3 regions of the Brucella sp. BE17 genome follow, and region 2 is predicted to be linked to each of the others. Evidence: predicted binding sites of a transcription regulator. Region 2 holds the regulator's gene; each other region holds the start of a gene.

Region 1 (9,873 bases), on a different replicon from region 2:
CATAGCCGGAGCAACCGTCAAAAGCGGCAGCATGGCAATCGCCAGTGTCACTTTCCTCATTGGTTTCCTCATTCCCTATCTGCCCCGTTGGCTTTTTAATAAACAGGATGATCCACGTCGCGCATGAACGCTTATTGAACAACTCATGCTGCGCCGCCTGATCCCTCTTAGAGCATTTCCAGCAAAAGTGCGAAGCGGTTTTAGCTGTAAAAACGTTCCAGCTTTCGCTTCCTCCGCAACTACTCCTGCGTCTTGAAACAAGCGAGGCGTTTTTTTCTATGAGACCGCCGAGTTCGGCCAAAGTTTGTCAAAACCGGCATCTGCGCTGTGTAAAAACAAAAAAACGGCCCAAAGGCCGTTTTTCCGAAATTGCTGTTGCGTTTTCGTCAATGCGAAAACGCGATCAGCTGCCCGCACCGTTGAGAACGGTGATAGCGCGGCGATTCTGCGACCAGCATGAATCTGCATCGCAAACCGCAATCGGACGTTCGTTCCCGTAAGAAATCGTCCGCATACGGTTGGTGGGCACACCGCGCGATGCGAGGAAGTCACGGGTTGCGGCAGCGCGGCGCTGGCCAAGAGCCAGGTTGTATTCACGCGTACCGCGTTCATCCGCATGGCCTTCGACAGTAATCGAATATTGCGGATAGCGTTGCAGCCACTGCGCCTGCTTGGACAGCGTCTGCTGAGCGTCGGCACGGATCAGAGACGAATCAAGATCAAAGAAAATGCGATCTCCAACGTTGACTGTGAAATCCTGCGACGAGCCAGGCGTTGCTGCACCACTAAGGCCCAGATCACCGGCATTGTTGGGAAGGTTTTTCTTCGATGCGCAACCGGCAACGGCGAGCGACATGAAAAGGGCAATAGCGATCGGGCTACGTGCAAGCGACTGGATGCGGCGCATGGGCCGAGGCTCCTTAAGATTGAATGTTCCTGCTAACCCCCAATAATCATATCGAGGTTAATGTCGGCTCAAGAAGTATGGTTAATATTGGCTTGCCACCAATTATCGCCAGACGTCTTCCGACAGCAATTCTGGCTGTAGCCCTTGCTGGCAAAATGCGGCAGAATCACGGCTTTTCCGCTTTATTTGTGACAAATTGTCAAAAAAGGCGCGAAGTCAGAGCTCCGCGCCTTCAACTCTTGTTATAAGCCTGAAACCTATTCGAGAAGGGGCGACCAAGCCGGATCAGATGCGAAATTCGGTGTCTGTATCTGGCGTTCGTTACGACCCGTGAGATCGATTGTTACAAGTCTCGGACCACCAGCACCTGCCGCCTTGCGGAAGAACATCAGAACGCGCCCGTTCGGTGACCATGTCGGACCTTCATTATGGAAGCCGGAAGTCAGCAGACGTTCTCCGGTACCATCGGTTTTCATGACACCAATCGAGAACTGACCCTGCGACTGTTTGGTGAAAGCGATCAGATCGCCGCGTGGCGACCAGACCGGCGTGGAATAGCTGCCGTCACCCGACGAAATACGACGTGGACTGGAACCATCAGCACCCATGACGTAAAGCTGCGGACGTCCGCCGCGATCCGATGTGAATACAATTTGCGAGCCATCCGGCGAATAGGATGCGCCGGTATCGATGGCCTGACTGCTGGTGAGGCGTGTCGTCGTGCGATTGCGCAGATCCATCGTGTAGATATTGGCGCTGCCGTCATCCTGAAGCAGGCTCATCACAACCTTCTGCCCATCAGGCGAAAAGCGCGGCGCAATCGTCATGCCCGGGAAATTACCGACCAGTTCGCGCTGCCCGGTTTCGAGCTGCAGCAAATAGACTTTCGGCGATCCGCCTTCAAACGACATATAGGTCACTTCCTGCCGGTTCGGCGAAAAGCGCGGCGTCAAGGACATGCTGCGGCCATCGGAAATGTAGCGGATATTGGCACCGTCCTGATCCATGATAGCGAGACGCTTGACGCGCTTCTGGGCGGGACCGGATTCATCGACAAAAACGATACGGGTATCGAAATAGCCTTTTTCGCCGGTCAAACGCTCATAGATAGCGTCGGCAATGATGTGGGCGACACGCCGCCAGTTATCGGGCGTGGTAAAAAACTGCTGGCCGATGAGCTGCTGACCGGCAAAGGTATCCCACAAACGGAATTCCGCCTTGAGCCTGCCATCCGGCTGCTTGGTGATGCGGCCTGTGACCAGCGCCTGCGCATTGATGACCTTCCAGTCCTCGAAACGCGGCGACGCATCGGGATTGGAAATCTTTTCAATGAACGCGCTTTTGTTGATCGGTGCGAAAAGACCCGAGCGCTCAAGATCGGCGGCAATTACCGAGGTGATATTGGCCCCAAGCTGATCCGCCGAAAGGAAATCGGTAATCGCAATCGGCAGAGGCTCAACCACACCCTTGTTGATGTTGATCTCCACCACAGCGCGTGCTGGCAGGGTGGCGACGAGGCTTGCGGCGATCATACAGGCGAAAGCCGAAAGGACTGTCCAGAACTTTGTTTTCATGATGCCGATTCTCATATCTCTTGGGACCTCTTTTGTCCTGGCATTGTTCGTTGATGACCGGGAAACAGTCAGTAGGTTTGACTTCAGTAGGTTTGACTGGGGTCGAAATTGGCAATCACTTCCGACCATGAATCATATTTGTCGACGGGCAGATTATAAGGTGCGCATTTCAAGACCGCACGCCTTGCACTTTCCGCGACCGCGCGGGGAACGCCCGAACCACCACCGCCAGCCGTAACCTGCGGATCACCTTGAATGCTGCCATCCTGATTGAGCTTCATCTTTATCGTAACCGTCAACCCCGGCATATCCTCCACACCGGCTGGCTTGATCCAGCATTTTTCAATCGCGCCACGCAAGGCATCCATCTCGCTCTGGCTGAGTTTGTTTCCGCCGGTATTCTTCTTGCCGCCAAGGGACGCCTGATCGGTGGAGCGCTTCGCGCCACCGCCCGAAGGCTTTTGCCGATTGAGCAGATCTTTCACCTCGTCAGCAATCGCATCATTCTTCGATTGTGATGTCTGCGAGGCAGTCTTGTTCGGTTTTTTCTCATCAGTTGGCTTGCGATCCGGCGTCTTGGCGGTCTGGGCCTGTGGCGGCTTGGGCTTTGCCTGGGGTGCAGGAACATTGTCCGGCAACTTTGGCATATCCTGATCCGGTGCTTCAGCCTGTTTTTCAATGGCTTCAGCTACGGGATCAGGCTTCACGTCCTGCTTTTCTTCCGGTTTGGTCTGCACTTCGGTCGCCGGAACAGGCGTTGGCTTGTCCTGTGGTTTTTCCTGCGGCTTGGGCTCAGGCGTGGGTTCTGGTGTTTTCACCGGCTCCGGCTGCGCCTTAGGCTCTTCCGCAGCCTCCACGGGCTTGGCCTTTTGATCAGGGGTATTGGGCGCCTTGCTGTCGATATCCTGATCTCCAAATTCTTGCGCATCTGGCACATTCTGCGGTCGATTTGTCGGCACCGGTGCCGGTTTTTCTTTCATCGGTGCCTTTTTGTCGCCCTGCTGGACCTGCGTGATCGATTCAATGGGCACGATATCGACCGGAAACGACTCCGAATCCTGCACGTCGAAAGCCTTCGGCGAGGAGAACGAAAACAGCCCTAGCGCGATAACCACGGTATGGAGGGCTACAGAAGATGTCAGGCCAGCCTTCATGATGGCGTCAGCTATCCTGCTCCTGAAGGGTCACAAGGCCGATATTTTTAAAACCGGCGGCGGAAATGCGGGCCATGACCTTCATGACAGTGCCGTAATCGGCAGCCCTGTCACCGCGCACGAAAATGCGCTCTTCATAACCCGTCTTGGCGATGGCCTGTAATTTCGGCACCACCTCATCAATCGGAATTTCGGTTTCCTGCAAATAAATCTTGCCTTCGCCATTGACCGAAACAGTAATCGGCTGCGTGTCGGCATTCATGGCCTTGGCCTGCGTATCGGGCAGATCAATCGGAACCCCAACCGTCAGCAACGGTGCCGAAACCATAAAGATGATGAGCAGGACCAGCATGACGTCGACGAATGGCGTCACGTTGATTTCGCTCATGAGCGCGTTTTTGCGGCCACGCCTGCGGCGACCCCCTGAACGCATTCCCTGATTTCCGACCGACATACCCATTTCAAGATTCCCGAAAACTCAATCCGTGTAATTGCTGCATGAAGCTTAGTTACGCGGCGTCAGCTTCTCATCAATTTGGCGCGACAGTATGGCGGAAAACTCATCCGCAAAACCTTCAAGCCGACCATTGATCTTGCCCGCGTCCGCCGAGAGCTTGTTATAGGCAATAACGGCTGGAATAGCGGCCAAAAGACCGATGGCCGTTGCGAGCAGCGCTTCGGCAATACCCGGCGCCACGACGGCAAGATTGGTGTTTTTCGAAGCCGCAATCGCCTGAAACGAGGTCATGATGCCGACAACCGTACCGAACAGACCGATAAAGGGAGCCGCCGAACCGATCGTGGCCAGAAAGCCAAGCCGCGATTCAAGCTTGCCGCCTTCACGCGCCAGTGCCACATCCATGGCCTTGTCGATACGCATCTGAAGCCCGATTGGCGAGCGCGCTCCTTTTTCAAAGGATTTTTTCCATTCGCGCATGGCGGCCATAAAGATCGAGGCCATGCCGGTCGTGCGACGCTCATTCAGATTACGGTAGAGTTCTTCCAGCGATTGCCCCGACCAGAACGCCTGCTCGAAGCGATCAATGGCGCGGCGAGCGCGCCCGTAAGCAATCACCTTGTCGACAACGATAGCCCAGGTCCAGACAGACGCCACCAGAAGACCTATCATGACCAGCTTGACGACCCAGCCAGCCTGCATGAACAGGCCCCAGAGCGTGACATCGGCAGCAGGAGCCGCTAACGCAACATTTTCCATCGATATACCGTCCTCGAATCCAAACGCCCGGCTTCAGGACCGGGCGGCGTCGCAAATCCGTTATTCCACGTCTTGAGAACAGACGTTTCAAACTTGCACAGCTTTTCTCATGAAGCCATCGCCCACCCGACAGGCGGTCAAGTCTTCACACCGCAACCGCCGCTGCCGGATTTCATTTTAAAAATCCCCGCTGCTTGTTACGGTTAATTTTGGTGAAAGGAAGGCGCTGCGCTTAAATCCGGCCTTTCAACCGATTCCGTCAGCGTGATCATTAGAATATTATGGTTAAAGATACGTTAGCAACCGTGCAGACAAACACAAACACCCAGTTTAATATGAGGCTTGTCTATTCAAGTGCCTCTGGTAAAGGCAGCACGCCATTCGTCAGGTATGCGACGTGGATGACCATCCTTGGTGATCATCACCGCCTCAACGCGGGCTTGCGACAGCAAGCGCTCGTCGCAGGTGATTTCCTGCGCCATGATGACCCGCGCACCGCGGATCTCGCTGACCTTCGTTTCGATCAGGATCAGGTCGTCCATTTTTGCCGGCGATTTATAATCGATCTCCATGCGGCGGACGACCCAGACCATTTCCTCACCCAGCGCGCCCTCGGCAAGCTCGATATGGTGAACGTCCTGAAGTCGTAGAAAATCGGTCCTGCCCCGCTCATAGAATTCGAGATACCGCCCATGATAGACAAAGCCGGAAAAGTCCGTGTCCGCGTAATAGATGCGCGCAAAAAGACGGTGCACCCCGTCTTTCATTTCACCCGCGATCTGTGGATACGCCATCGTCAATCTTCTCCCGTAAACAGGCCATATTGCGATTGCTGCATGATTTCAGCAGGTGCTGGCAATCCCAAATGCTGCCAGGCAACGGCTGTGAGCACACGCCCGCGCGGTGTGCGCTGTAAAAAGCCCTGCTGGATGAGATAGGGTTCGATAATATCCTCGATAGCGTCCCGCGGCTCGGAAAGACCTGCGGCAATGGTTTCAATTCCCACCGGCCCGCCGCCGAAATTGCGCGTGATCATATTGAGATAACGCCGGTCAAGCTGATCAAGCCCGCGATTATCCACTTCCAATCGAGACAGAGCTTCATCGGCGATTTTGCGGTCGATGATATCGGCCCCCGCCACCAGCGCGAAATCGCGCACGCGGCGCAACAGACGGCCCGCAATACGCGGCGTGCCGCGTGAGCGCCGCGCCACCTCCAGCGCACCATCGGCCGAAATACCCATTTGCATGATGCGCGCGCCGCGGCGCACGATATATTCAAGCTCCTCGACCGTATAGAAATTGAGACGCACAGGAATACCAAAACGGTCACGCAAAGGCGTGGTCAAAAGACCCAGCCGGGTTGTCGCTGCGACAAGCGTGAATTTGGCGAGGTCGATCTTGACCGAACGTGCCGCCGGTCCTTCTCCAATGATCAGATCAAGCTGAAAATCCTCCATAGCCGGGTAGAGGATTTCTTCGACAGCCGGGCTCAGGCGATGAATTTCATCGATAAACAGCACATCCCGGTCTTCAAGATTGGTCAGAAGAGCTGCGAGATCGCCTGCCTTGGCAATAACCGGCCCCGAAGTCGAGCGGAAATTGACGCCGAGCTCCTTGGCCATGATCTGCGCCAGCGTCGTCTTACCCAATCCGGGAGGGCCGACGAAAAGCACATGGTCGAGCGCTTCGCCACGCACCTTGGCAGCTTCTATGAAGACTTTCAGATTGGCGCGCGCCGCCGCCTGTCCGACAAAATCGTCGAGTGTCTGCGGACGCAGCGTTGTGTCTTCGTCAGCGCGCTTATCGGCATCAATGAGAGGGTTGCGGTCGCTCATGCTTTTCTCCTCGCATGAACATCACATTCATACAAGCTCATTACCGCGACAGTTCCTTGAGACCGAGACGAATAAGCTTTGCCGAATCGGCATCGTCACCCGCTTCCCTGAGAGCAGCAGCCACAGCATTTGCAGCCTGATCGCGCGAATACCCAAGATTGGCAAGGGCTGACACCGCATCCGCCACAGGTGCGGAAGCAGCGCCGGCGCCAAGCTCCTGCTTGAGGCCTATTGTTCCGCTCGCTTCACCCGCAAAGGCCGGGGCCTTGTTCTTAAGTTCGGTGACGATGCGCTCGGCCACTTTTTTACCGACGCCAGGCGCACGCGAAACCATAGCCAGATCACGCAGCGCGATCGCATTGGCAAGTTCCGGCGGGGACAAGGTGCCAAGCACCGCGAGTGCCACCTTGGCGCCCACGCCCTGCACATTTTGCAACAGGCGGAACCATTCGCGCTCAAGCTGGGTGGCAAAACCATAAAGGCGGATCATATCTTCACGCACATATGTCTCGATGAACAAAACGGCTGCTTCACCTATGCCGCCGAGATTACCGAGTGTGCGCGCCGAGCAAAAAGCGACATAACCGACGCCGTGCACATCGATAATGGCATGATCATCGGCGATTTCGTCGATCACACCCTTTAGCTTGCCGATCATTGGAGACTACCCCGCTAATAATGCCTGTATGCGGCGCTCACTGACAATGCTTTGCCGATGATGCGCATGACAAATGGCAATAGCCAGCGCGTCAGCGGCATCGCTCGTATCAAAGGTTGCGCGCGGCATCAAAACCTTCACCATCATATGGATTTGCTGCTTTTCGCCATGCCCCACCCCGATGACCGCCTTCTTGACCGCATTGGGTGCATATTCGGCAACGGGCAGCCCTGCCTGCGCGGGCGCAAGCAACGCAATACCGCGCGCCTGCCCAAGCTTGAGCGTCGCAGTCGCATCCTTGTTGACGAATGTATGCTCGACCGCTGCTTCATGCGGCATGTGATCGTGCAGAATTTTGGAAAGGCCTTCATGCAACTGGCAAAGTCGTGAGGCCAAATCCATTTCGGCATTCGACGTCACAGTTCCCGACGCCACGAAATGCAGCGAATTGCCAAGCGACTCGACCACCCCCCAGCCGGTACGGCGCAGGCCGGGATCGATACCAATGATGCGAATCGTTTCTTTCATCCGTAAACCCTATCCTCAGACAGGATTACTTGACAGCACAAATGTGAACAAAAGAGAAACATAGCCTCCTGTTCTGGAAAATTCAAAGAATTAGAATGGCTTGTCAGGAGGCGCCAAAAGCTGTTTTAAGCAAGACGATCTGGTCGGAAACCGGATTGCCGTTCGCGGCATCCTGCATGGGAGCGATCCGATCAGACGAATTCATTTCCATGCGGCTTATCTGCGCCTGCAACTCCATCGAGCGTTCAACAAGCTGGATAAAGGCCTGAGGCAGTTCATTCCAGCCGGGCACGCTATCGCCTGCCGACGGCATGTCCAGGCGAACCTTGGCTTTCTCGGCTGCGATCTTGTGGGTAGGCATTTCTCCATTGCGGGCGGCGCGCTGGAGCAGCAGCCAGGATGCGATCTGCATCAGTCGCGTTGTCAAACGCATCGACTCTTGCGCATAAAGTGCGGCCGCAACCGGTGAAAGATTGCGGGCCTGCTCACGTCCCTCGCCGTCGAGATAGCACGCGGCTTCCTCCACCATATCCATGCCTCTAACATAGACCGGCTTGAAGCTGTCGGAAAAAAGCCTGTGATCGACGAGACTGATCATATTATCCGGCATCTGACGCTGTTCGCTAACCACTGTTCTTACACCCTGCGTCGCCAAAAATTTGGCGATCATTCTGCTAACCCGAAACCGGGAAGATCTGTCGAAACGCAATACGATCACGCAAGTGCCCCAGACGGAATAGCCGAGCCTGATGCGTCCACGGGAAACTGCACTTTCATGCACCGCTGCGCAAGATCATGTTTAATATTGGGTTAACGACCTGCACCGCTTATCCCAGAACGAGCTGGACAGCGGACGGTTCCATATTGCCGAGAAAACTCCAAAAAATCACAAAAAAAGAGCCGCAAAGGCGGCTCTCAGGAGTTTAACAGGGAGGCGTCAAACAGAGCGGTAAAACCACTCGGTAAGAATCCAGCCGAACTGGATGCCAAAAGGTTTAACATTCTTAACATTAATAAATGGTTAATTTGCTTCTGATTCTTGCTCTTAAAAATAGTTGCACTGCAAAAAAAGCCGCCCGAAGGCGGCTTTTCTAAGCATTTTGAGCAATCGCTCGCAGACCAGTGCCTACAGGCAGTTTGACAGGTTCGCTCGCCGGAACCGCTGGCTTGGCGACCGGCTTCTTGCCCCAGCCAATCGTCGGCAACCATTCAAGGTAATAGGCAAGGGCAAACTGCATGACGATGCCAGTGGATATCAGCAGCGTATCATAGGGCAGACCGCCGGGGTTGATGAGCTTCATGACCTGCGCAACCATCGCCAGAAGTGTGCCCGCGATAAACACTGGCAAGGAATGCTTGCCTAAGATGGCCAGCGGGTTTTCAGGTGCCGTGCGGGCCAAGTTGGATAATGTCGGCACGATGGCAATCAGATAAGCCATTGCAAGAACATGAAGCAGACGCGGAGCCGACAAAAACGTCTTGTCGAAGCCGGTCAGGATCATCGGCAGGCCCATTGAGGCATCGATATGCCATAATGGCAGGCGTACCCAGGCAAGCGACAGCACCAGATAAACCACAGCGAGTGCAATCAGCAGGGGATGCTTGGGCAGTTCACCACCACGACGGACATGGATGACGCCTGCAATACCGATGGCAAACAGAAACTGCCACGACAACGGGTTCAGGAACCACACGCCTTCAGTCGGATAATTGATTGGGGCAACATGATAAAGACCGGACAAGAACCACACGGTGCCTGAAACACCCAGCATCAATGGCAGGCTGATACGCGCCAGAACAAGCAGCATGGGTGTAAGGATCAGCGTCACAGCATACATCGACAGGATGTTGTTATAACCGAGCTGATGTCCCAGAGTGACAAGACCGAACAGCGCTTCGACCGGCTGTTTGACGAGCGGACCGATATTGATCTGCGTGAGCAGCTCGGAGTGCTTAAGAAAGATGGCTGCAGCCGCAAAAATGGCGATTGTCGCAAGCG
Region 2 (9,873 bases):
TCGAAATCACGCCGGAAGAGGTGGGCCTGCGTCGCGCCTCGCCAAACGAGCTAAAAGGTGGCGATGCGGCGTTAAATGCCAAGGCACTGCGCGCTGTTCTGGACGGCGAAGCGGGTGCTTATCGCGATATCGTTTTGCTAAATTCCGGCGCAGCACTGGCCATTGCAGGCAAGGCTCATGACCTCAAAGAGGGCATTGCCAAAGCCGCACAGGCAATCGACAGCGGTGCCGCACTGACCGTTCTACAAAGAGTGGTTGCCATCTCAAATGATGAAGCAGCCTGACGGGGAAGAAACACCATGTCCACCGACATTCTGCGCAAGATCGAAGTCTACAAGCGCGAGGAAATAGCGAGCGCCAAGACGCGCCATACACTCGACGACCTGAAAGCCCACATTGCGGATCAGTCGGCACCACGCGGATTTCTCAAGTCGCTGGAAGCAAGGCGCTGCGCCGGAGAGTTCGCTCTTATTGCCGAAATCAAGAAAGCCAGCCCTTCGAAGGGTCTGATCCGGCCTGATTTCGCCCCCCCTGCGCTTGCGAAAGCCTATGAAAAAGGCGGCGCCGCCTGTCTTTCGGTTTTGACCGATGCGCCTTCCTTTCAGGGCGCGCCTGAGTTTTTGGCGCAGGCGCGTGAGGCTTGCACTCTACCGGCACTGCGCAAGGATTTTCTATTCGACACCTATCAGGTCTATGAGGCCCGTAGCTGGGGGGCCGATTGCATCCTGATCATTATGGCAAGCGTCGATGACGATCTCGCGAAGGCATTGGAAGAGACCGCATTTGAGCTTGGCATGGACGCCCTTATCGAAGTGCATGACGAAGAGGAAATGGAACGCGCGCTAAAACTTTCCTCGCGTCTGCTCGGCGTCAACAACCGCAATCTGCGCAATTTCGAAGTCGATCTCGCTGTCTCGGAACGTTTGTCGAAGATGGTGCACGACGACCGCGTCCTGGTGGGTGAAAGCGGTATTTTCACCCATAACGATTGCTTGCGGCTACAAAAGTCCGGCATTGGCACCTTCCTGATCGGCGAAAGTCTGATGCGTAAGGACGACGTGGAAACTGCAACCCGTGAACTCCTGACAGGCAAGGCTTGAAATCATGCCGTCAAAAACCCGCGAGTTAACGCATCTTGATCTTACGGGTGCCGCCCATATGGTGGATGTCGGTGCCAAGGATGAGACGGAGCGTCAGGCCGTTGCCGAAGGATGTGTGCGCATGCGTAAAGAGACGCTGGCACTTATTCTGGCCGGGGACGCCGCCAAGGGCGATGTGATCGGCACAGCACGTCTGGCTGGAATCATGGCCGCGAAAAAAACCGCCGATCTTATTCCGCTCTGTCACCCTTTGATGCTGACCAAGGTATCGGTCGAGATCGAACCCGATGATACCCTGCCCGGCCTTCGCGTGCGCGCAACCGCAAAACTAAAGGGCCGAACCGGTGTAGAGATGGAGGCGTTGACCGCAGTTTCTGTCACCTGCCTCACCATTTATGATATGGCCAAGGCCGTGGACCGTCTCATGGAAATAGGCAATATCCGGGTTCTGGAAAAGACCGGCGGCAAATCAGGCGACTGGAAAGCCTGACAGAAATCCGGCAAATAATTTGAAAGGAAGCGTCATGGCCCTTCTCCCTGTTGAGCAAGCATTGCAACGCATCCTGCATTCAGCCAATACCGATGGATATGAAACCGTTTCATTGAGCGAAGCCGGCGGTCGCATTGTTGCCCACCCGGTTCAAGCGCAGCTCATGCAGCCGCCCTTCGATTGCTCGGCAATGGATGGCTATGCGCTGATTGCGCCCGCAGACATCACTTATCCGCTGCCTCTGAAAGTGATTGGCGAATCCGCTGCCGGAAAACGCTTTAACGGCAGTTTGCGACCCGGCGAAGCCGTTCGCATCTTTACTGGCGCCCCCCTGCCCGACAATGCCGACACGATCGTCATTCAGGAACATACAGACCGTAAAGGTGACCAACTGACAATATTGGAGGGTATCGACAAAGGTCGCCATATTCGCCGCGCTGGGCTGGATTTTGCGCCGGACAAAACGGTTCTCGAGGCGGGACGCGAGTTGGATGCAGCAGCGCTGTCGCTGGCTGCGGCAAGCGGCAATGCAGCCTTGGATGTCTTTCGCAGGCCCCGCATTGCCATTCTCGCCACAGGTGACGAACTCGTCCCTCCAGGCACCGCGCCGGGACCTGACCAGATCGTCGCGTCCAACAGTCTCGGCGTTGCAGAAATCATTCGCCGTGCGGGTGGCATGTCTCAGGATCTGGGCATCATCCCCGATAATCCTGCAAAAATCGAAGCGGCCATCGCGCAGGCGCTGGAGAGCGGCATCGATGTGCTGGTGACAGTTGGTGGCGCCTCGGTTGGCGACCGCGATTTTATCCATGTCGCCTTGCGCAATTGCGGCGTAGATCTCGACTTCTGGAAAATTGCCATGCGCCCAGGCAAGCCGCTGATGTATGGTCGCAAAATAGTCGGAAGCAAAACCGTGCATGTGATCGGCCTGCCGGGCAATCCTGTTTCCAGCCTCGTGTGCAGCCTCGTCTTTCTGCGTCCACTGGTCGCAAAGCTGGGCGGTACAAACCTGGACACCGATATCCGGCCCGCCATTCTTGGACAGCCAATGGCCGCCAACGATCATCGCCGCGATTTTGTACGCGCGACAATCGAAACACGAGGCGACGGCACGCTTGTTGCGACACCTTATTCGCTGCAAGATTCTTCCATGCTCTCGGCACTGGTCAACTCCGACGCGCTTTTAATCCGGGACGAAAACGCAACTGCGACTGCCAATGGCGAGCCATGCCGCATCCTCATGTTGTGATCATTTCGCGATAATTCGCCAAGCATACCCGTCTTCGCCTGAACATTAATTATTTAAAAACCATTGCAGAACAAGACTGGAACATATAGTGTTCGTTCTGGTTTTGTTTTTCTCTTATCTGTTCTAGGCCGGAGGGTGTCGCCAATGTTGACCCGCAAACAGCATGAACTTTTGCTGTTCATTCATGAGCGTCTGAAAGAAACCGGCATTCCCCCTTCTTTCGACGAAATGAAGGAAGCGTTGGATCTCGCTTCCAAGTCGGGCATTCATCGGCTGATTACAGCACTTGAAGAACGCGGTTTTATCCGCCGGCTACCCAACCGGGCGCGCGCGTTGGAAGTGCTGCGCCTACCGGATTCGATCGCGCCGGGGCTGAACAGTCAAAGAAAATTTTCGCCAAGCGTCATCGAAGGCAGCCTCGGCAAAGCGCCTGCAGCACAGCAGGCGGCGCGCCCCGCGTCCGTCACCACCAATGATGCCGTTTCTGCCACCGTTTCCGTGCCCGTTATGGGTCGCATCGCGGCAGGCGTACCGATTTCCGCCATCCAGAACCAGACACATTCACTGAGCCTTCCGCCGGAAATGCTGGGGGCGGGAGAGCATTACGCGCTTGAAGTGCGAGGCGATTCGATGGTTGAAGCTGGTATTTTTGACGGTGACACCGTCATCATCCGGCGTGGCGAGACGGCTAGCCCCGGCGAAATTATTGTGGCCCTCGTCGATGATGAGGAAGCAACGCTAAAGCGCTTCCGCCGCAAGGGCGCTTCGATTGCTCTTGAAGCTGCCAATCCCGCTTATGAGACGCGTATTTTCGGACCGGATCGGGTTCGCGTACAGGGAAAACTCATCGGGTTGATCCGTCGCTACTGACATTAAAGCGCGTTGCACCGGTGAGCGGGTTTGCAGCAACGTTCATGATCGGCTAATCCGGGGACCTTCCGTCATGACAGCGGAAGGTACTTTGGAAGGGTTAGGCTGTTTTTGGCGGTCGTAACGCGAACGCACAGACGGCTGAGACAATTGCCATCAGCACCATGTAAAGAACAGTGGGCATGACAGTGTCTGAATATTCCGCCGGGAGCGTCGTCGCGATAAGTGGTGAAACGCCGCCGCCCAGGATCGGACCAATCTGCTGAACCAGAGACAGGCCGCTATAGCGAATTCTGGCCGGGAACAATTCAGAACAAAATGCGCCCTGCAAGGCAATCGACGTTTTGATATTGGCGTGCCAGTTGTCTGCAAAGACCGTGTTCCAGAAACGCAGGAGCTCTTCATGGATTTCCTTGGCGCGGACATGATCTCCGCGTTACACGGCATTCCAAAGTGCAATGCACACCCCGGTAGGCCGTGATCCAGATTGCAAACAACATATCAGAAGCTCTGGGCGAATAGAGAGACGCAAACCGAGAGCTCAGATCAGACCAGATTTACTCCGTGCTCTAATATTCACCAAGCTTGATGTCAGATGTGTAATCGACACCATCCACTTCCTTCACGACTGGCTGTCCGCATTGCATGACGCCGGTTGCCGCGTTGAAAGCATAGGTTGGCGAGCCATAAAGTTGCCAGCCCTTGTTAAGCGCTGCCGTCACGCGGTGGCAAAAAGCGGAATCGTCCGGCCCGGTTATAAAGCGATAGAGTTTCATGGTCTGTCCTTTCTTAAATCCGGCCTAGAAGCCCGCTCTGGCAAGCAGGCGTTCGGCCATGGAAAGATGCAGCCGTTCGACCATCTTTCCCTCAAGCGAAATCACGCCCTTATCGGCATTTTCGGCCAGCGCGAACGCCGCGACCACCGCGCGGGCATGCGCAACCTCTCCCTCATCGGGCGAGAAGGCGCGGTTAGCAGCGCCGATCTGGTTTGGATGAATGAGCGTTTTGCCGTCAAAACCCATCGCGGCTCCTTGTGCGCATTCATCCGCAAAACCTGTTTCGTTGCGGAAATCATTATAGACTCCGTCAAGCACAGTCAGCCCGCCAGCACGAGCCGCCAGCAGAATCTGCATTAGCCACGGCACCAGATAGGTGCGCGCCCCATCAAGACGCACGCCCGTTTGCTGTGCGAGATCGTTGGAACCGACCACAAAAGCGGCAAGCCGTGCCGCTGAACGATTGCCAAGCGTCGCGATCTCGTCGGCATTGAGGATACCGCGCGCCGTCTCGATCATCGCCCATATAGCCATTTCTGGCTCAGCGTCATGGTGATCGAGCCGGTTTGCCGCATCGATCACATCCTGCGGGCGCTCAACCTTTGGCAGAAGAATGGCGTCAGCACCGATTCCAGCGGCAATGGTAACATCCTCCTTACCCCAAGGCGTCTCGGCACCATTGACCCGCACGATACGCTCGAAATTGGCTGAAGGGTGCGCGGCAAAATGCGCTTCAAGTGCTGCACGCGCCGATGCTTTTGCCTCGGGCGCAACCGAATCCTCCAGATCATAGATGATGCACTCGGCATCAAGCGTCAGAGTCTTTTCCAGAGCGCGAGCATTAACGGCGGGAACGAACAGGACCGAGCGGCGGGGACGGGCGATTGTCTTCATGGCCGATTTGTGCACCGAACGACAATGAAGCGCAAGCATGCGAGTGCTTGAAATACGGCCTTCGCCAGCTTATCTTTTCTGTTTGGTTGCGACCTATTCAGCACTTGGGGCCCGAAACCGGGTCTTAACGTTGACTCTACGCAGTGCTGATGTAAATCAGTCTGAAACTTTTCTACCGACAGGCGCAGAACATGGATAAATTCACCAAGCTTACCGGCGTTGCGGCCCCTCTGCCGATCGTCAATATCGACACGGACATGATCATCCCCAAGGATTACCTTAAGACGATCAAGCGTACCGGGCTTGGGACCGGCCTTTTTGCCGAAATGCGCTTTAATGAGGATGGCAGCGAAAACCCCGACTTTGTGCTTAACAAGCCGGCCTATCGCAATGCGCAGATTCTGGTTGCCGGCGATAATTTTGGCTGTGGCTCTTCGCGCGAACACGCGCCGTGGGCGCTGCTTGATTTCGGCATCCGCTGCGTGATCTCCACCTCCTTTGCCGATATCTTCTACAACAATTGCTTTAAGAACGGCATCCTGCCCATCAAGGTGAGCCAGGAAGATCTAGACAAGCTGATGGACGACGCTTCGCGCGGCGCCAACGCAACGCTCACCGTCGATCTGGACGCTCTGGAGATCCATGGCCCCGATGGCGGCTCGATTTCTTTCGATGTCGACGAATTCAAGCGCCACTGTCTTTTGAACGGTCTCGACGATATCGGCCTGACCATGGAAAAGGCTGCCAACATCGACGTGTTCGAGGCCAAACGCGCCGAACTGCGTCCCTGGGCTTAATAGCGGTATGCATAAAACGACCGGCTTGAACATCTGTGGCCTGAACAATTGAATAGGACACGATTGGCTCATATGGCCAGAGAAGATCAAAGCGGGGGATGGGCAGCACGTCTTTCTCCCTCACTGGACGAAATCGAATCGATTGCGATCGAAGCTCTTGCGCATCTCCCGCAGGAGTTTCGTCAGCTATGCGGCGACATCATCATCCAGATATCCGATTTTCCAGACGAACAGATCGTCGAGGATATGGGACTGGATACGCCTTTCGACCTGCTCGGCCTTTTCGAGGGCCACGGCATCGGTGAACGGTTTAGCATGCAAACAGGTGATGGGCCGAACCGCATCACGCTTTTCCGCCGTGCCGTCATTGATTACTGGGCCGAGCACGAGGAGACGCTGGGCGACATCATTACCCATGTTCTCATTCATGAGATCGGGCACCATTTTGGACTGTCCGACGAAGACATGGAAGAACTCGAAGCGCAGGCCGAATGATATCTGTCCTGTAAGCTCGCTTGCTTTCTGAAATAATTTGAAAGACCGTCTGAAGTTATTGCAAGGGATGGATGCTATAGATTTATCCTGATGCAGTTCGAGTAGTGATCATGAGTATAGATTTCTTCCAGGGGCTTTCCGCTTTTCCACTGACACCGATTGATGTTTCAGGAAATGTTGACGCGGCTATTCTGACACGTTTTCTGGATCGCATTCAGATGGCGGGAGCGGATTCCGTCGGTCTTTTGGGCAGCACTGGCAGCTATGCTTATCTCTCGCGCTCACAGCGCCAACAAGCAGTTCAGATAGCCGTTCATGCCGTGGGCGGGAAAACACCCCTCATTGTGGGTGTCGGCGCGCTTCGCGCCGATGAAGCTGTGATACTGGCGCGCGATGCTGAAGAGGCCGGAGCGGATGCGCTTCTGCTGGCTCCCGTGTCATACACACCGCTCACCGATGAGGAAGTGTATCAGCATTTTCGGACCGTTGCCGAAGCGACGTCCCTGCCTCTTTGCATCTACAACAATCCCGGAACGACCAGATTTATCTTCGCTCATGAACTAATTGTTCGCTTGGCAAAGCTTAAAAATATCAAGGCAATCAAAATGCCACTGCCTGCGAATGATGCTTTCAAAGTAGAATTGTCAAAGCTCCGTTCAGAGACAAAAGAAGATTTTTCCATTGGTTATAGCGGCGACTGGGGCGCTGCCGACGCGCTGCTTGCCGGATGTGATTGCTGGTATAGCGTGATTGCAGGGCTTCTGCCTGTTCCTGCGCTGTCGCTTGCTCGCGCGGCCCAAGCCGCCAACAGAGCCGAAGCCGAAAGGATCAATCTGGCTTTTCAACCTTTATGGGAACTGTTCAAGCGTTTTGGAAGTTTCCGCGTCATGTATGTGATTGCCGATCTGCTCGGCCTTGCACAGATTGAGCCGCCACGTCCAATCCTACCTTTAGCTCCGCCTGTTAGAGCAAAGGTCGAGCAAGCCCTCGAAAGCTTGGATAGTCTGGAATTATCGCGGGAATGAAAGACACCTTATAAGAGGCGTCTTTCATACTTGCATTCAGGCAACGCTCAGACGTACATCGAGATTGCCGCGCGTGGCATGCGAATAAGGACAAACGATGTGAGCCGCATCGACCAATGCCTGGGCGTTGTCTTTTTCAACACCGGGAAGCGCTATTTCCAACGCCACATCAAGGCCAAAACCACCACCATCTTCGCGCGGTCCGATACCAACGGTCGCCGTGACCGTGCTATCCGGTGAAATCGAAACCTTTTCCTTCGCAGCCACAAATTTGAGTGCACCGAGGAAGCAGGCCGCATAACCAGACGCAAAAAGCTGTTCAGGATTGGTGCCTTCGCCACCCTGCCCGCCCAGTTCCTTTGGCGTGTCGAGAACGACGCTCAGGCGTCCATCGGCGGTCTTCGCGCTGCCCGTGCGGCCACCAGTTGCTGTCGATTGAGTGGTATAGAGAATAGCCATTTGGTTGCTCCTTGCTAGATTAATCATTCTCAAAACCAACGTAGCGCATTTTAAATTGTGGACAATCTAATTTTGCGTAATTGATTACACAATTAAGTGATGCGCAATTCAATTGCATGTGCGGTATAAAGTGCGAATCTTCGGAAATTGAAGGCAGACATTGATGGCACAGGATTTCCCGCTCAAACTTTCCGATATGGTCTGCTTTGCGATCTATTCAAGCGCGAATGCTTTGGCACGGGCCTATCAGCCGATCCTGACGAGGGTTGATCTCACCTATCCGCAGTTTCTGGTGATGCTGGTTCTTTGGGAAAACAATGATCAGACGGTATCGCAGATCGGCTCGAAACTTGGTCTTGATTCTGGCACACTGACCCCGCTTTTAAAGCGTCTCGAGGCAGCTGGCCGCATTCAGCGCTGCCGCGACGCCCAGGACGAACGTCAGGTACGCATCACGCTTACAGAGGCGGGATGGGCGTTGCGGCATGCGGCTGCGGATGTGCCGGAAGCAATCATCTGTGCGCTTGGCCAGCCACTCGATGAGTTGATCGATATGCGCCAGCGCCTTTTCAATATCCGCGATAATCTCGTCGCCGCCCGCACCAAATAAAAAGCGCCGGTCAACCGGCGCACAAACATCAGTCAGATAAAGCCTCTCACTGAGAATGGCCGTTATAATGCTTGTCATACCATAGCCACCCGAAAACAGCAGCCGCTACAATCAGTGGGAAAACATACCAGAAGAACACTTCCGAAGTCATGGCTTCAGCCTCCCTAGAATTCGTCTTGCTGCTAAATGTAATCCAATTGCCGCGAGAATCCAAGAGCCAAGGACCAGCACGGAGACGAACAGCCCGCCATCCGGCGTGAAATTAAACGTCTTTCCGAGCACGCCAACCGCCAGAAAGGCCGTAGACAGGCGATCGAGATTATTCGCCAGAAGTTTTATGCGCTCGTTATATATCAGGCTCATCTATAGCCCCGTTTCGCTTTCCTCTCCTACATATCCAATACAGGAAGTAACTTCCAGTCCTCAAAGAAAAAGCGCCGGTTTCCCGGCGCCTCTGTCTTTCCAGTCTGAAAAAGCGATCAGGCAGCAAGTGCCTTGGGCGTAATCAGCCCGCGCGCAATCAGCAACTCTGCAATCTGAATGGTGTTGAGGGCAGCCCCCTTGCGCAGATTGTCGGAAACGACCCATATGGCCAGACCGTTCTCGACGGTAATATCCTCACGGATACGGCTGATATAGGTTGCATCTTCACCAGCCGATTCATAAGGCGTGATGTAGCCGCCGTCCTCGTGCTTGTCGATCACCTGACAGCCCGGCGCTTCGCGCAGAACTTCACGGGCTTCCTCGGCAGAAATCGGGTTCTCAAATTCCAGATTGACCGCTTCCGAATGCCCGATGAACACGGGAACACGCACAGCGGTTGCCGTCACCTTGATCTTGGGATCAAGCATCTTCTTGGTTTCGGCGACGAGCTTCCATTCTTCCTTGGTATAGCCGTCTTCCATGAACACATCGATATGCGGGATGACATTAAAGGCAATGCGCTTGGTGAATTTCTTCGTGGAGATCGGATCTGCGACGAAAACCGCGCGAGACTGTTCAAACAGCTCGTCCATGCCTTCCTTGCCCGCACCCGAAACCGACTGGTAAGTGGAGACAACGACGCGCTTGATTTTTGCGGCATCATGAAGCGGCTTCAGCGCGACAA
Region 3 (9,873 bases), on a different replicon from region 2:
CGCTCGACAGTCAATCCGACCTTGCAGGTCGATGCTCAGAAATCGCTTCGATCCGCGTTGCTGCGTTTTGATGAAGCACGTGGCTGGCGCGGTCCCACGAAGCATGTCGAACTAGGCAATGACTGGGGTTCGGCTTTCGGTGATATGCGGGCCTTTTCGGATGTTCCCGAATGGCAGCTCGCCGTCGTGCTTAATGTTTCTGCGGCTGGAGCGGATATTGGCATACAGCCGAAACTTGAAGCATCAGGTTCTCGAAGCAAAGAGCGTATGCGTGCCTTCATCGCTGCCGATGATATGAAATGGGCGATGCGCGTCATGAATATCAACGGCAAGCGCAGCAGCGCAAAGTCGCCCGAAGGAGTCCTCAATCCGGGTGACATTATTTATGTTTCTAAGAAGGATGACAATTCTTACCGGTTGCAACAGCCTCCGAAACTCGGAGGTGCCATGGTTGCAATGGATCCGCATACCGGCCGTGTTCTTGCTATGGTGGGTGGGTTTTCTTTCGCAGAATCAGAATTCAATCGCGCGACGCAGGCCTATCGCCAACCCGGATCGTCGTTCAAGCCATTCGTTTATGCCGCCGCGCTCGACAATGGTTATACACCTGCGTCCGTTGTGCTTGATGGTCCGCTTGAGGTCAATCAGGGGGGCTCGCTGGGTGTATGGGCTCCGAAAAACTATTCCGGAAAGTTTTCCGGACCGTCCACGCTTCGTTACGGTATTGAACAGTCCCGTAACGTCATGACCGTGCGCCTCGCGCAGGATATGAGCATGAAAGTGGTTGCCGAATATGCCGAGCGTTTCGGTATATACGACAAGATGCTGCCCGTGCTTTCCATGTCGCTTGGTGCTGGCGAAACCACGGTTTTGCGTATGGTGACCGCCTATTCGATCATCGCCAATGGTGGGCAAAGCATAACGCCGTCGATGATTGACCGAATCCAGGACCGTTACGGCAAGACCGTCTTCAAGCATGACGGTCGTGTTTGCGAGGGCTGTAATGCGCGGGAATGGTCCAATCAGGATGAGCCAACGCTGATTGACAACCGTGATCAGGTTCTTGACCCGATGACGGCCTATCAGATTACTTCTATGATGGAAGGTGTAGTACAGCGCGGTACGGCACAGCTCCTTAAAAGCCTTGATCGTCCAATCGCTGGCAAAACCGGCACGACCAATGACGAAAAAGATGCGTGGTTCGTGGGCTTTACGCCTGATCTGGTGGTCGGCGTCTTCATGGGCTACGATACGCCAACATCGCTCGGACGCGGCAGTACGGGCGGCGGACTGGCAGCTCCGGTGTTCAAATCCTTCATGCAGGAGGCTCTGGCCGGAACGCCGAAAGTTGATTTTCGTGTGCCGGAAGGCATGACGCTGATTGCGATCAATCGCAAGACGGGCATGCGCACCAGTGATTCCGATCCGAACCGCATCATGGAGGCCTTCAAGCCTGGAACAGGGCCATCGGACAGCTATTCGGTGATTGGTATGGGAGACTACCGCGAAGGCGCGCCAGTTTCTCCAAAGTCGCCGCAGGCGACGCGAGCCATCAATTCCGGTTCTGGCGGCCTCTACTAATACCCGGAAGAGCGGTTCAAACGATTGCATTTAAACCGCTACCGCTTTGCGAGGCTTTTTCCTTTACACCGTAGCGCACCCTCACTATGGTCCGCCGCGCTCGGGTCATCGATCCGGTATCGAAATCGTGTGGCTGCTTTCGCTGCCCCGTTTCGTAAATCAATTTGAACTAAAAGGACGATTTACCCATGCGCGCGGAAATCGAGACGCTGGTCGACGAAATCCAGCAGGCCATAAGCCTGCTGAGGAGGCATCTTTGACTGGGATCAGGCAATCAAACGTCTGGGCTATCTGAACCAGAAAGCCGAAGATCCCACACTTTGGAATGATGCATCCGAAGCCCAGAAGTTGATGCGTGAACGTCAGCAGCTGGAAGATAGCATCACTGGCATCAATCATCTGACACAGACGCTTAATGACAGCATCGAACTCATCGCCATGGGCGAGGAGGAAGACGATAAGTCAATCATCGTAGACGCGGAAAATACGATCCGCGAACTGAAAGCAGAAACCGACAGTCGCCAGATCGACATGCTGCTGTCCGGTGAAGCGGACGCCAACGATACCTATGTCGAAGTGCATGCCGGTGCAGGCGGCACGGAAAGTCAGGACTGGGCATCGATGCTTCTGCGCATGTATACGCGCTGGGCGGAACGCAATGGCCGAAAGGTCGATGTCATGGAAGTCCATGATGGAGAAGAAGCTGGGATCAAATCCGCAACCATTCTCATCAAGGGACATAATTCCTACGGCATGATGAAGACAGAATCGGGTGTGCATCGTCTGGTGCGTATTTCGCCCTATGATTCCAATGCCCGCCGCCATACCTCGTTTGCCAGTATCTGGGTTTATCCGGTCATCGACGACAATATCGATGTTCAGGTAACCGAATCCGATGTGCGCATTGATACCTATCGTGCCTCCGGCGCGGGCGGTCAGCACGTCAATACGACCGATTCTGCCGTGCGTATCACACACATCGCCACAGGTATCGTCGTGCAGTGCCAGGCCGAGCGCTCACAGCATAAAAATCGTGAAAAAGCCTGGTCTATGCTGCGTGCCCGTTTATACGAACACGAGCTGAAGAAGCGTGAGGAAGCGAGCGATGCGGCCAATGCCTCCAAGACCGATATTGGCTGGGGACATCAGATCCGATCCTACGTGCTTCAACCCTATCAGTTGGTGAAAGATTTGCGAACCGGCGTTGAAAGTACCAATCCGCAGGAAGTGCTGGATGGGACGGTAACGCCCTTCATGGAAGCAGCACTGGCGCATCGAATCCACGGTGGCGCAGAACTCATCGAGGATATCGAGTAAGTCGTTACTTGCTAAATAAATTTATAAAGAAACAGCTCTATCATTCTGTTTTTTATATTTTTATGAATTTAAGAAAGCTGGCCTTTGGGCCGGCTTTTTTTTAATCATTGTCGCGGTCAGATGGCGTCTGCGTCCGTGCAAGATTTCCTTTGGAAAAGGTGTAGCCGGTTTCAACGGCTTGAAGACCGAACTTGTCACGAAGCCGGTCTATAGCCCCTTCGGCGACGGCACGCTTGGTGGCCTGTACATCGACGAGGTCGGGCTGATCAGCGCGTTCATTGGAGGAAAGATCGCTGACGCCTATGCCAAGCAGGCGAAAGCGTGTGCCGTCCAGCTCCTTTTCCAAAAGTTGCAGGCCGTGGCGAAAGATGCGGTCGGCCAGTTGTGTGGGGTCGGAAAGCTGCCGGTTACGGGTGCGCAGCTTGAAATCATTGGTCTTGAGCTTGAGAACGACGGTTTGCCCGGCGATCTCGCCTGACTTCAGTCGTCTTGAGACTTTTTCACACAGCGCCCGCAGAACAGGTACCAGATCGTCAGCTTGCGACAGATCGCTGTTGAAAGTGGTTTCTGCCGAAATGCTCTTCATTTCATGCTCAGGCTCAACTCGGCGGCTATCCTGCCCGCGTGATAGCCTGTAGAGGCGTTGCCCCATTGTGCCATAGGCTTTCATCAGCGCACCTTCTTCCATGGTCTGTAACTGACCGATGGTGCGGATGCCATCGCTTTGCAGTTTTGCGACAAAGGCCTTGCCTACGCCCCATATCATGCCGACCGGCTTGTCACGCAGGAAAGTTAACGCCTCAGCTTCGCCGATCAGCGAAAATCCGCGCGGTTTTTCGAGATCCGAGGCAACCTTGGCGAGATATTTGCAATAGGAGAGCCCCACAGAGGCAGAAATGCCGATTTCATTCTCAATGCGCCTGATAAAGCGTGCCAGAACAACGGCAGGTGGCGCTTTGTGCAGACGTTCAGTGCCAGCGAGATCCAGAAATGCCTCGTCGATACTGAGCGGCTCAACGAGCGGCGTCAAATCCCGCATCATCTGGCGTATTTCCCGCCCGACACTGGAATATTTTTCCATATTGGGTTTTATGACTATCGCGTCGGGACAGGCTTCGAGCGCCTTGAACATCGGCATTGCCGAGCGCACGCCGTGTATACGTGCAATGTAGCAGGCCGTGGAGACCACCCCGCGCTTGCCGCCGCCGATGATCAGCGGCTTGTCGCGCAGGTCTGGATTGTCGCGCTTTTCTACGGACGCGTAAAATGCATCGCAGTCGATATGGGCGAGGGACAGGCGGTAGAGTTCCGGATGACGGATAAGGCGCGGGCTGCCGCAAATGTTGCATCGACGCGCGGACGCACGCTTTTGCGGCGACTGACAATCGCGGCAAAAGCCGTGTTCTGGTTCGTTTTCAGCAAAGCCTTCGGCCATCATATTGAAAGTCATATCGGTATCAGATCGTTGCAAGCGAGTAGGGCTTGTGACGAACATAAAAGGAACAGGCTATTTATAACATTAATCTGATTTTAGGCTAGCGCTGAAGACAAGCTCTGCGCAATGCTCTTGACAATCGCGACGATATCACCAAGTCTAGCGTCATGAACAACCGTTTTGTAACCATGCTCCATCGGGTCCAACCGACCACGGGACACAAACCCTCGCAGCCTGCCTAGCGCAGGAGGCTTCGGGGGGACGGTTCGTCGTTTGCCATAAGCGATTTCGCTAAGCGCTTTTACAAAAATTCCCAAACCATCGGCTTCGCACCATTCCGGTTCGAAGTTTCTTTATCTTTTATAACAGTGAGCCATCGCCATGAGCGTAAAGAATCGTAAGAAGCCCAATATTGTCGTCAGCGATATCGATCACGAGCGCCTGCTTGGACTGGCCGACAGTGTGCCCGAACAGTTGGAAGAGATTGCCGATGAGTTGATGGCAGAACTTGATCGCGCCAAGGTGGTTGCGGTTAAGAAATTGCCAGAAAATGTTGTCCGCATGGGTTCTGTGGTGGAATTTCGCTCCAACGATGGTCAAGAGCGCCGTGTGACGCTGGTCTATCCAGGTGAAGCGGATATTGCGCAGGGCAAAATCTCGATATTGACGCCCATCGGTACTGCATTGATCGGGTTGGCACCCGGTCAGTCGATGTCGTGGGTCGCGCGAGATGGGCGCCCACATGAATTGCATGTATTGAGCGTATCAGCTGCCGAGGAAGCAGTGCCCGGACCGAATGCGGCCTGAATTACTTGTCATTAATATCAAAATGCCGGTCCAATGAGACCGGCATTTTTATTTTAAGGCGCTAGAACCTTTGTTCGGCTCCGCCGGGCAGCAGTGCTGCGGCATTTTGCAAGGAGGCCGGGTCTTTTCCCGTTTCTTCGCAAAATCGCATCAAGGTTGGTTCATGGCCTAGGAAAAATTGCAGGACGCCTGCCAGAAAACCGGGCTCGCTGGCCGCTTGGCGGATGGATGACGCTTCTATACCGGTGAGAGCCAGAAAACGCGGCAGCAGATCCTTGTCCTGCGCCAGCCATGCCAGCGCCTCGATTGCAAGTGCTTGCGCTTCTGTCGCATTCATCGGCGTCTTCATCATGCTCTCCGCTCGCTGCTCTTGATACCTATGGTTCTAGATGGGTCATATATGCACGGCAACGCAATTATTTGCCTTTCGTCAATGAAATCGGTCTAAATGGGATGGGAATCTCGAGGCTGCCGGTAGGGCAGCGAAAGACCGAGGATATGTCCATGAACAAGAGCGTAATGATCGTCGAAGATAACGAACTCAATATGAAGTTGTTTCGCGATCTGATCGAATCGTGCGGATATGAGACGGTCCGCACTCGTAATGGCCTTGAAGCGCTCGATCTGGCGCGGGAGCATCGTCCTGACCTTATCTTGATGGATATACAGCTTCCGGAAGTCTCGGGGCTAGAGGTCACCAAATGGCTGAAAGACGATGAAGGCCTACGGCATATCCCTGTGATTGCCGTAACAGCCTTTGCCATGAAGGGCGATGAGGAACGCATCCGGCAAGGCGGCTGCGAGGCCTATATCTCAAAGCCTATTTCCGTGCCGCGTTTTATCGAAACCATCAAGTCCTATCTGGGCGACATTTAATACCAGGAGCGATTCAGATTTAAACGGAACGCCTGAATCGCTTTCACCGCACTTTGGTATAAAAGGTCTGAAATAAAAAAAGCCGTCTCGAAAGACGACTTTTTTCCAGCGCTATTAAAGCGCAATCAGAAACAAGATTACTTGATCTTGGTTTCCTTGAACTCGACGTGCTTGCGCGCAATCGGGTCGTACTTGGTTTTTGCCATTTTTTCCGTCATCGTGCGGCTGTTCTTCTTCGTAACGTAGAAGAAGCCGGTGTCAGCGGTCGACAAAAGCTTGATCTTGATCGTCGTAGCCTTGGCCATATCGAAATACCTGCTCTTTCATGATTAAACCGCTGTGAGTCCGATATGTCTGCCGGAAGCGGAAATTCGGCGCGACACTACGGATCACTGGCGAAAAGTCAAGGCCGCTTCTTGCCCAAAATCAGCCTTCCTGCCGCAAACAGTGCATATGCGGCAAAAAATATGCCAAGCGTCATCGAAAAACCCGATGGTCCCATGGTGTCCATGCCCACGCCGACCGCTTGCGGGCCTGCCAGCATGCCTATTGCATAGCAGAAAACGAAAGCTGCATTGGCGGATGCAAGCTCGCGTCCAGTGAGTTCGGAACCCAAATGAGCAAGGCCAACCGTATAAAGTCCCGCGACCACACCGCCCCACAAAAACAATATGCCCGCCATCAGATACCAGTGCTGCATGAGGTAGGGCAGGGCCAGCATGCCCAGAAGTCCGGTAACGGCACAGAAGAACAGCAGCTTGCGACGATCTGAAATACGGTCGCTGATAATGCCGAGCGGTATCTGCATCAGCACATTGCCGAGACCGATCATGGTCAAGAGGAGCGCTGCATCAGCTTCAGGATAACCAACCCTGGCACCGAAGACCGGGAACAGGGCAAAACCGCCGGTTTCGACCGCGCCAAACACAAACACGGCCATGGTTGCGGTAGGCACCGCAAAAATGAACGGCAGGAATGGCACGTGCTCACCTTCCTCGAAATCCGGGCTGTCACGCCAGGCAATGGTCACCGGAATAAGGGCGATCAAAATGATTGCAAAACCGACATAGAAGGGTAGGCCACCAGTACTGCCGATTTTCGAGAACAGCCAAGGCCCAAGCGCAAACCCGAGCGACAGGGAAGTTGAATAAATGCCCAGCACCAGACCTCGTTTTTCAGGCGGCGCTGAGGCATTGATCCAGTATTCGGACAGAACAAACAGCACTGTGAGCGCGAAATGCAGCACTATGCGCAATGCAAACCATGCCCAGAGCGGTTGCAGGAAATGAAATCCGAGGAAGGCAATGCTACCGATGACGAGCATCAGGAAGATCGCCTTCACCACGCCAAGACGGGCGGCAATGGGGGCTGCAAGCGGGGCTGCGACAATAGATGCGAGGCCTGCGACCGCCGTATTGGCGCCGATCAGGCTCGCTGAATAACCGCGTGTCTCAAGAAGAACGCTGAGCAGTGGAATGCCAAGACCGATGGCCGCGCCCACCGCGCTGATTGTTGCAATCGCTGCTGCCAGCGAGCGCCATTGCATTCCGCTTTGTGGCAGACCACCGTTTTGCTCCTTTGAAGGGCGTTCGGCAGATTGAAAGGGTGTATTCATAAGGCTCAGATCACATCACGGGCATAACGGCCATGCCGCATGCTATATTGGACGACGGGAAGAGTGGCTGGCAGATCAAGGCGGGTTTCCGCTAGCAGGTTTTGCGCATCCTTCAAAATTGTGCGAGTGATCCGGGCGGTATCGAGTTTTGCCACATCTTCCAAAAATACCCAATCTAGATTTTCGAGTTCTCCCCCCGCTATTTGCTCTCCTGATTGAATCTGCTGCGGGTCGAATTGCGGCAGGCTATCGCAGAAGGCGATGAAAAAACGGGCATCGAAACGGCGGATATTGCCGGGCGGCGTGATGGCGCGCGCAAAATAGCGCAGGCAGCCCAATGCGGGTGCATGACCGGCTTCGAGAAATGCCTGCCAATCACTATGAATTGAGTGATAGCGGGATGAGGCTATGCTTGGGGTATTTGCTGCAGGCATTGCGACACGCAAGCCTGTTTCCTCAAAAGTTTCACGAATAGCGCAAAGTCCCAAAGAACGCGCACGCCGCAGCGTTGCACGCGCACCCATGCCGAGCAGAAGTTTTTGCGTATCTTCAGGCGAAAGCTCACCCACAGAGGCAACCGAACCGTCCAAAAAATCGGTACTTCCGCCGGGGAAAACAAATTTTCCGGGCATGAAAACCAGATTTTTGTTGCGCTGCCCCATCAGAATGCGGGGCTTATATGACGAGCGGTCGATCAGAAGAAGCGATGCCGCGTCACGGGGACGCAGCACCTGATTGATGTCCGATCGTGTCTCGAAAGAGCGAGGGGCAACTGTCACGATTATGCGGGTCCGATCAGGTTACGTCGCCGTAGTCGCCTTCGCCCTTGCCTCCGAAACCATGCATGTAAAGCGCCCATTGCAGGCCGATGGTCGCCCCCTTGATCGGCTGTAGCAGCAATAGCGACAGAATAGCCGTCAACGGGCCCCATATAGCCATATGCGCCCAGAGCGGCAGATCAACTGTTGCTTCCACGCCCATAAAAGCACCGACCACGATGTGACCGACAATCAGAATGGTAAGATAGGCCGGAAGATCATCGGCACGCTGTTCAGTAAAGTCCTCATCGCACACCGAACACTTTGCAACGGGCTTTACGAAAGCGCGGAACAGCCGACCTTCGCCGCAATGCGGGCAGCGGCTACGAAAGCCACGTCCCATGGCTTCGCCCAGCGAACGTTTGGGATGGACCTTTTGTTCATCACTACCAAACACTTCGACATTCTGTGCGGAATTGGCTTCAAGCGCACTCATTATCGACCTCTCTTTTTGGAACGGGGAATGCCTGCGGGCTTTCCTGATCGTCCACGCATGGTTCTGCCGGACCGGCTGGCCTTGTGATGCGAACGCATCGACATCGGAAGCGCGCGCGGTTCTGAGACCATCTCGAAGCGGAGTGCGCCTGCAACAGGCAATGCTTCCACCAGTCGGACCGTGACATTATCGCCGAGACGGAAGCCTTTGCCGCTCCGTTCGCCTGCTATGGCATGGTTGGCTTCATCATATAGATAGTATTCATGACCTAAAGTTGAAATGGGCACCAGTCCGTCTGCGCCATATGTCGCAAGACTGACGAAAAGTCCTGCCCGCGTCACACCTGTAACACGCGCTTCATATTCGTTGCCGAGATGAGCTGCGAGAAAATGGGCGATCAGCCGATCCACAGTCTCGCGCTCGGCCAGCATGGCCCGGCGTTCGGTCGCAGAAATCAGCGCTGCGGTTTCCTCAAGCAACCCTTCTTCATCTGGCGTGATGCCGTCCGTGCCTAGTCCCAGCGCCTTGATGAGCGCACGATGCACGGTCAAATCCGCATAGCGGCGAATGGGTGAGGTGAAATGCGCATATTTGCTCAAATGCAGGCCGAAATGGCCGATATTATCGGGGCTGTAAATGGCTTGGCTTTGTGTGCGCAGCACCACCTGATTGACCAGTTCCTGATGGTCGGTGTCTTCGACCGCTTCGAGAATCCGGTTGAACTGTCCGGGCTTGAGTTCGGCGCCCTTGGCGAGGCTCAGATCAAGCGTGCGTAAAAATTCGCGTAAACTCTCCTGCTTGGCGAGTGCAGGGGCGTCATGAATACGGAAAATCAACGGCTGGCGACGGGCTTCCAACGTTTCTGCGGCGGCAACGTTGGCCTGGATCATGAATTCTTCAATGAGCTTATGCGCGTCCAACCGCTCTGGTACGATGACCTTATCGACCTTACCATCGGGCGCCAGAATGATCTTTTTCTCAGGCAGAT

What was found. Region 2 encodes LexA, which represses DNA repair genes until DNA is damaged. Its sites were predicted from a motif close to TGTTCNNNNTGTGTTCNG; they were not measured.
Positions count from the first base shown of each region.
Region 1: a site for LexA is predicted at 7,918-7,935, ahead of ruvC (crossover junction endodeoxyribonuclease RuvC). Genes of this name have one in related genera too.
Region 3: a site for LexA is predicted at 4,386-4,403, ahead of AAIB41_RS03825 (DNA polymerase IV). Genes of this name have one in related genera too.

Region 1 covers NZ_CP154467.1:1,590,947-1,600,819, forward strand. Annotated here, with positions in the region: gene ybgF (tol-pal system protein YbgF) at 1-72, opposite strand, end outside; gene pal (peptidoglycan-associated lipoprotein Pal) at 404-907, opposite strand; gene tolB (Tol-Pal system beta propeller repeat protein TolB) at 1,165-2,496, opposite strand; gene AAIB41_RS07735 (cell envelope integrity protein TolA) at 2,565-3,635, opposite strand; gene tolR (protein TolR) at 3,643-4,095, opposite strand; gene tolQ (protein TolQ) at 4,141-4,851, opposite strand; gene AAIB41_RS07750 (YbgC/FadM family acyl-CoA thioesterase) at 5,202-5,645, opposite strand; gene ruvB (Holliday junction branch migration DNA helicase RuvB) at 5,648-6,688, opposite strand; gene ruvA (Holliday junction branch migration protein RuvA) at 6,729-7,346, opposite strand; gene ruvC (crossover junction endodeoxyribonuclease RuvC) at 7,353-7,874, opposite strand; gene AAIB41_RS07770 (DUF1465 family protein) at 7,978-8,484, opposite strand; gene AAIB41_RS07775 (OpgC family protein) at 8,966-9,873, opposite strand, start outside.
Region 2 covers NZ_CP154468.1:275,351-285,223, reverse strand. Annotated here, with positions in the region: gene trpD (anthranilate phosphoribosyltransferase) at 1-284, shown strand, start outside; gene trpC (indole-3-glycerol phosphate synthase TrpC) at 300-1,100, shown strand; gene moaC (cyclic pyranopterin monophosphate synthase MoaC) at 1,105-1,590, shown strand; gene glp (gephyrin-like molybdotransferase Glp) at 1,625-2,839, shown strand; gene lexA (transcriptional repressor LexA) at 2,984-3,709, shown strand; gene AAIB41_RS12770 (DUF1737 domain-containing protein) at 4,279-4,485, opposite strand; gene AAIB41_RS12765 (CoA ester lyase) at 4,510-5,379, opposite strand; gene leuD (3-isopropylmalate dehydratase small subunit) at 5,571-6,176, shown strand; gene AAIB41_RS12755 (metallopeptidase family protein) at 6,249-6,671, shown strand; gene AAIB41_RS12750 (dihydrodipicolinate synthase family protein) at 6,782-7,696, shown strand; gene AAIB41_RS12745 (organic hydroperoxide resistance protein) at 7,733-8,155, opposite strand; gene AAIB41_RS12740 (MarR family transcriptional regulator) at 8,319-8,765, shown strand; gene AAIB41_RS12735 (hypothetical protein) at 8,913-9,128, opposite strand; gene AAIB41_RS12730 (aspartate-semialdehyde dehydrogenase) at 9,245-9,873, opposite strand, start outside.
Region 3 covers NZ_CP154467.1:771,509-781,381, reverse strand. Annotated here, with positions in the region: gene AAIB41_RS03835 (penicillin-binding protein 1A) at 1-1,581, shown strand, start outside; one part of gene prfB (peptide chain release factor 2) at 1,770-1,838, shown strand; one part of gene prfB (peptide chain release factor 2) at 1,840-2,898, shown strand; gene AAIB41_RS03825 (DNA polymerase IV) at 2,999-4,333, opposite strand; gene rnk (nucleoside diphosphate kinase regulator) at 4,715-5,140, shown strand; gene AAIB41_RS03815 (DUF3572 domain-containing protein) at 5,202-5,489, opposite strand; gene AAIB41_RS03810 (response regulator) at 5,645-6,016, shown strand; gene rpmG (50S ribosomal protein L33) at 6,154-6,321, opposite strand; gene AAIB41_RS03800 (MFS transporter) at 6,420-7,562, opposite strand; gene AAIB41_RS03795 (NUDIX hydrolase) at 7,637-8,263, opposite strand; gene AAIB41_RS03790 (DUF983 domain-containing protein) at 8,427-8,885, opposite strand; gene rnr (ribonuclease R) at 8,885-9,873, opposite strand, start outside.